Bremerella alba: one gene and its partner. Each later gene encodes a partner of the first gene's protein in a complex. Links are inferred from orthologs where the notes say so. Each region holds a gene or a part of one and is shown in the gene's direction. Other genes may lie near its edges. The genes, in order: HOV93_RS15330 and HOV93_RS22095.

Evidence for each region.
Region 2: the proteins of HOV93_RS15330 (region 1) and HOV93_RS22095 are in contact, whole or in part, in a crystal structure (PDB 5UE9), measured with the Lactococcus lactis proteins. The link is inferred for Bremerella alba from one-to-one orthologs. Residues at the interface, in WP_023189152.1 of Lactococcus lactis: Leu4, Gln5, Ala47, Ser48, Met49, Leu50, Leu51, Arg52, Arg53, Met95, Leu98, Arg223, Met224, Ala225, Cys226, Ile228, Gly229, Ala230, Cys231, Tyr232, Ala233, Val235, Glu236, His237, Asn243, His244, Ala245, Lys247, Glu250; in WP_025017116.1 of Lactococcus lactis: Gly25, Phe27, Phe29, Glu32, Tyr33, Lys35, Tyr36, Lys48, Phe56, Thr60, Pro61, Arg62, Val63, Ala64, Glu65, Thr66, Ala67, Ser68, Gly69, Met70, Ile74, Gln77, Pro223, Glu251, Phe274, Ala275, Pro277, Phe278.

Annotation. Positions count from the first base shown.
Region 1 is NZ_JABRWO010000008.1:261,234-264,540, reverse strand. The notes cover bases 20-3,007. They hold HOV93_RS15330 (dihydroorotate dehydrogenase electron transfer subunit), read left to right. Parts: upstream 20-1,081; coding sequence 1,082-1,933; downstream 1,934-3,007. Other genes in these bases: HOV93_RS15320 (tetratricopeptide repeat protein), read right to left, coding at 2,339-3,007; rpsT (30S ribosomal protein S20), read right to left, coding at 1,988-2,266; HOV93_RS15335 (pseudouridine synthase), read left to right, coding at 85-1,056. Outside these bases: more of HOV93_RS15320, read right to left, coding at 3,008-3,307.
Region 2 is NZ_JABRWO010000014.1:116,670-119,791, reverse strand. What follows is about bases 320-3,122. They hold HOV93_RS22095 (dihydroorotate dehydrogenase), read left to right. Parts: upstream 320-1,163; coding sequence 1,164-2,081; downstream 2,082-3,122. Other genes in these bases: trpS (tryptophan--tRNA ligase), read left to right, coding at 2,217-3,122; HOV93_RS22100 (hypothetical protein), read left to right, coding at 737-955; HOV93_RS22105 (HU family DNA-binding protein), read left to right, coding at 320-613. Also shown: more of HOV93_RS22105, read left to right, coding at 173-319.

The DNA of each region.
Region 1 (3,307 bases):
TCGCTACCCATGGGCTAAGCAGGACTCCAGGCGTATCATAGAGCCATTCGCCGAAGTCCTTTTTTCTCGTAGTCTGTTGGCCCCATGCCTGGTTCATCGTCATCGTTGGTTCGTCTCCATAAAGTCCTCGCTGAAGCCGGGATCGGCTCGCGCCGCAGGTGCGAAGAGATCATCCAGGAAGGCCGCGTTGAAGTTGACGGAAGTTTCGTCACCGAGCTAGGCACCTCCGTCGATCCAGCCAAGCAAGAGATTCTGGTCGATGGCCAGCGAATCCGCGTCCGCCGCAAGCAGTATTTCATCCTGAACAAACCAGTCGGCGTGGTCAGTACCAACTTCGATCAGGCAGGCCGCACCCGCGTGATCGACTTGGTGCCGCAAGACGAGCGACTATTCACCATCGGGCGCCTCGATCGGCAGAGCGAAGGCCTGATCATCATCACCAACGATGGTGAACTGGCGAACCACCTGGCCCACCCACGGTACGGCGTCGCCAAGACCTACCATGTGGAAGTCGCCGGTGCTCTCGCGGTCGAAGAGATCAAGATGATCCAGAGCGGCGTCTACATTGCCGATGGCTTCGTCAAAGCCGAAAGTTGCCGCCTGAAAAGAAAGCTGGGCAAAAGTTCGATCCTCGAGATAGTCCTCCGCGAAGGCAAAAACCGCGAGATTCGCCGCTTACTTGCCAAGGTCGGGCATAAAGTGCTTCGCCTGAAACGGATTTCGATTGGCCCCCTCAAGCTGGGCGATGTTCCGGCCGGATCGTTTCGAGAGCTCAAGCCATCGGAAGTCAAAGCCCTGCGTGAAAGCTCGGACGCCAGTGCCGCCAAAGGTGCACCGAAGCGAAAGCTCATGCCTCGCCGTGCCACCAGTACCAGCCCGGACAGCCGTCGCACCAAAAAGACGACCTCCAAAGGTGCAGCGTATCGGGGTGGCAAAAAGAAGAAATCCAAGAGAAAGTCCGACCAGCAGCCTGCACCTATCGAATCGCGCCGAGGCGAGGGGCGAGCCGTGAAACAAAAGCAGGCTTCCAAGAAGAAGCAAATGCGCCGCAAATAGTGCCCGACCAAGGATTGCCAGGCCCATGTCTCAGTTCCAATTCCAGGCAACTTCCATCGTAGAGAACGTTGCCCTTGCTGCCCGAGTCTATCGAGTACGCTTCGAGGCCCCCGAGATCGCCGCGAAGATTCGACCGGGTCAGTTTGTCATGGTCCGCATTGCCGACTGTTTCGATCCACTGCTAGGGCGTGCCTTCGCACTATACGATGTCGTCGCCGGCGAAGATGGCAAACCGAAGTACGTCGATGTTGTCTACCAGGTCCACGGCAAGCTCACCTCGCGGCTCCAAAAGCTCGAGCCAGGACAGAAGCTCGAAGTCTGGGGCCCCTTAGGCAACGGCTTTACGATTCCCGAGACCGACCACCTCATTCTGGTTGCCGGTGGCATCGGGCAGACACCGTTTCTAGCGGTCGCCAAGCAGGTTCTCGGCCAGCAGTCGTATGGAACCGAGACCTTCAACGTCAGCAAGCCCAAGAAGGTTACGCTGTGCTACGGAGCCCGATCGGTCTCGGACCTGGCCGGACTCGACGACTTCAAAGCGACGGGAATGGAATTGAAGATCTGCACCGAAGACGGCAGTGCAGGGCACCACGGGCTCGTGACGGTACTACTCGAGCAAGCACTTGCGGAAGAAGCAGGTCCGGCCCACGTGTTGTGCTGTGGCCCCGAGAAGATGATGGAAGCGGTCAGCGCGTTAACAACCGGGCGAAAGATACCGTGCCAGGTTTCGCTAGAAACGCCGATGGCGTGCGGTATCGGAATCTGCTTTACCTGCGTGGCCCCGGTATGCCAGGAAGATGGCAGCTGGGATTACAAACGCACGTGCGTCGAAGGACCAATCTTCGAAGCATCGGATATCGCCTGGGAGCATGCCTGAAATTAGGCATGCCGTTAAGAACCACAGCGTCCGAGAAAACCAATCAGCGGCGAACTAGGCGGTAGCCTTGTCCTTGGCGGACTTGATGTGCTGATTCAGACGCGACTTCAAACGCGACGTGGTCTTTTGGTGGAACACGTGCTTGGCGCCAGCTTTGTCCAGCTTTTTGACCGCGACGCGGAACAGTTCGTCTGCCTTTTCGAATTCCTTAGCGGAAACGGCTTCTCGAACCTTGCGGATCGTGGAACGAATCGAAGACTTGACCGCACGATTGTGCGTACGGCGAACAGCATTCTGGCGAAGACGTTTTTGGGCGCTCTTGGTATTGGGCATGATTGAACCAGGTATTCGGAAACGAACAGTCCTTTGTCAGACTCTTAATAGAAGCTAATCATCATCCCCCATTTACTTGAGTTTGTCTAGCCGTCGCTTCACATCTTTATAGGCTGGATCCATTTTCTCGAGCCTTTTGAGCAAAGTCATGGCCGAAGACCACTCTTTGAGCCCCTGAGCGAGCACGCCGGCCCGATACAGAAGCAGCTTTAATCGTTCGGAACTCAAGTTGTCAGAATAGTTTAGGGCTTCTTCGTACATCTCCATGGCCGTCACGAATTTTTTGCGAGCCTGAAGACACTCTCCTTTGCCCAAGTAGCAAATTGCTAAAAGTTTTTCATCCGCGAGTGCGATTTCGTCAAAGAGTTTTTCGGCTTGTTCGTAATTGCCCAGGCGTTTGAGCCGTAAACTGAGTTCGTATTTGATCAACAAGTCTTCCGGATGGCGCTCGTTGCGTTTGGTATAGATTTCCAATTCCAACCGATTCAGGTCGTTCTTAGCCGTTTCAACCAGCTCTAGAAGCTGCGTGCTGGATTGAGACGAGGCCTGGTTTTCCGCCATTTTGTAGCGATGTCGGGCCTTGAGGATCAGCAGATCTTCGCGTTTTTCGGTGAGTACCATCGAGTCGCCAAAGTGGGCCTGGGCCTCTTTCCAGACCGCCTCGGCCTCGAAGAACTTTTCTTCCTGGACCCACATATCGATCAACTTCAGATAGTTCTCTTGCTGATCCGGATCGGCTTCGATCTTGGCTTTTAGCTTTTGCTTCTCGTTCAGTTCGATCTTTGTGGCAGGTCGTTCCTGTACTTCGGACTTCTTTTCACCCTCTTCTTGGGACGCTTGTCGGCGGCGGACTTTGGCTGCGTCGGCCGGATCAATCCGGTTGGTGACGGTGGCTAGGCCTCGGGCTCGGCGTTGGCGGTCGATCGTCAGCTGCGAAATCATCTGATTCGCTTCCTTGTCGCCGCGATTCTTCTCTTCGACGAAGTGCCAGAGGGCGATTGCCTGATCGAACTGGCCAACCCGTCCCAAATAACGAGCACA
Region 2 (3,122 bases), on another replicon or contig:
CGGAGAAACCTGAAAAAGGGGCAACAGTCAAGTTGCTTGCGTTGCGTTAAATGTGCGCAAGTCCAGAATGAGCTTGACTCTAGTGCTTGTGGCACCTACACTTGGAGCAATTGCTGACGGAAGTCTCGAAAACTTACGACAACTCTATTCATCCTCGTGTGGGAGTCGCCTCGTGACCAAAAAAGAGATTGTGAAGACGATTTCTGAAGAGATCGGGCTCACACAACTCAAGACGAAAGAAATCGTCCAAAAGACGTTTGATGCCATTGTGACTACCCTCGTTGAGGATGGCCGCATCGAACTAAGAAACTTTGGCGTTTTCGAGGTCAAGAAGCGTGCCGCTCGTAAGGCCCGCAATCCGCGGACGGGTGCCAAGGTCGATGTCGACGAAAAGTACGTCGTCACCTTTAAGCCTGGCAAAGAGATGGAAGAACGGGTTCGACAGCTGGAAGAGAAGGACCGACAGGGCCGACTCGAAGCCGAGCAACAATCGGCACCACCCCAGCAGCAGCCCTACTCCCCTCCCCAGTCGAACGATTCGCCCGGTTACCCATCGGCTTATCCTAGCCCGCCCAATCCACCGAGCTCTGGGCCCGGTGACTACGGTAGCTAGGCTGATCGGTAGCTAAGCGAAATCAGATCTCTCCGAACTCTCCAAGATTCAATCCTTGGTTGATGGATAAATGAACGCAGACGGTCAGGATGGCCGATTCATAAGTTTCACGGAGGAAATGAGATGCGTAACTTCATCATCGCTTTGCTGCTTGGATTCGCCTTAATGAGCAACACCGGTTGCTTCTTGCCGATTTACTCGGCCGACCCGAGCGTTCGTACAACCGAATTGATTTACACTTCGGAAAACCTGCGACACGTTTTGGAAGAATGGCAACGCATCTGGTTCCTTGACCAGCCTAGCCACTTGGCTCCTTACCGCACACACGGCGGCATTATCTAATACCGCCCGACTGCAGAAATACTCCGAATCCGTGAAACGAGACTCCACCAGTCTGCCGCTGCGCAGATTGGTGGTGTCTTTTCATATGCGCGATAGCCCCTTGCCGCATTTCGACCCTCGTTGCGAGATCTCTTCTACCTCGATACGATTGGCTTAGCTTTCTGCGGTGAAAACCGCTCCCAATCGTTTCCCTCGCCAGCGAAAACGCATGTCTGTTGATCTTGCCGTTCAGTTGGGGCGACTTACGCTCCCCAATCCTGTTTTGGTCGCTTCCGGAACGTTCGGCTACGCGAAAGAAATGGCTGGCATCGTCGACTTGGCAAAGCTGGGCGGCATCTTGCCGAAGACGATCACGAGCAGTCCTCGTCCGGGCAATAAGCCATGGCGGACCGTCGAAACCACCGGTGGGATGCTTAACAGTATCGGGCTCGACAATGATGGCATCGACTATTTCATTGACAATCACCTGCCCTACCTAGGCTCGCTTGGTTCTCCCCTAGTCGTCAGCATCGCCGGAAAGACAAAGGAAGACTTTGTTAACATGGCCGCCCAACTAGGAGAACACGCTCAGATCGCAGCCATCGAGTTAAACATCTCGTGCCCCAATGTTAGCGGTGGCGTGGACTTTGGGACTGACCCGGCCACATGTGAGAATCTGGTGGCCGAAGTCAGGGCTGCGTGCCCGCACCCGATCATCGCCAAATTGACCCCCAACGTCACCAGCATCGCCGCAGTTGCCAAGGCAGCCGAAGCGGGCGGAGCGGACGCCGTCTCGGCAATCAACACCGTACAAGCAATGGCCATCGACTGGAAGCGAAAGCAGCCAATGCTGGGCAACGTAATTGGCGGGCTTTCCGGTCCAGCCATTAAACCGGTCGCCCTACGGTGTGTCTTCCAGATCGCCAAGGCAACAAGTGTCCCGATCATAGGCATCGGAGGCATCAGCACGTTAGATGACGTGATGGAGTTCCTGGTTGCAGGAGCGACCGCCGTGCAGATTGGCACGGCCAACTATTTCGACCCGACGCTCTGCAATCGGGTCGTCAACGAGCTTCCCGGAGCACTCCGCATGCTAGGAGCAGCAAGCGTGAAAGAAGTTGTTGGTACGCTACGACTGCCGACGTAGACCTCCTCTGTATTTCTTCTCATACGTGGTAACCGTGGTCCCCTTCTCTTGCCCCGGGGTGACACTTTCCCCGTTTGTGCGTCATAATATCCTGCTAGTTTTGACTTTGTTCCTCCCATTAATCTGACTAGATCCATGCGTGTTCTTTCCGGTATTCAGCCGACAGGACGTCCCCACTGGGGCAATTACTTTGGTGCGATTCGGCAGTATATCCAGCTGCAAGGAAACGAGCAGTCGTTCTACTTTATTGCGAATCTGCATGCCCTGACGACCGTTCGCGACCGCGAGAAGCTCGAACAGGCCACCATCGACATGGCCCTCGACATTCTGGCCCTCGGCTTAGATCCCGACCAGGCAACACTATTCGTTCAGTCGGATGTGCCTGAGATCAGCGAGTTGTGCTGGATCCTTATGACCGGCACCGGCATGGGCCTATTGGAACGTTGTGTCAGTTATAAAGACAAAAAGGACAAAGGCTTGAAAGCGGATGCGGGGCTATTCACCTACCCCGTTCTGCAAGCGGCGGACATCTTGGGATACGATTCCGACGTGGTCCCGGTCGGGCAAGACCAGGTTCAACATATCGAAGTCACCCGAGACATCGCTCAGAGCTTCAACCACCAGTTTGGCGAAGTTTTCGTGCTGCCTAAGCCAAAGGTGCTCGATGATTCGGCCAAGGTGCCAGGCACCGATGGCGAAAAGATGTCTAAGAGCTATGGCAACATTATCGAACTGTTTGAGCCGCCAAAGCAGGCTCGCAAGAAGATCATGCGGATCGTGACGGACTCCCGCGCGATGGAAGACCCGAAAGAGCCGGAAACGGATCACCTATTCCAGTTGTTCTCATTGTTCGCCGAGCCAGAACCGCTGCAGGAAATGGCCGATCTCTACCGTACCGGTGGCTTCGGATACGGACATGTAAAAAAAGCATTGGCCGATGCTTCGGAAGCCTATTTTGCGGAGGCCCACCAGCGCCGTGCTGAATTGGTTGCCAATCCGGATCGCGTAAAGCAGATTCTCGGCGACGGAGCACAGGTCGCG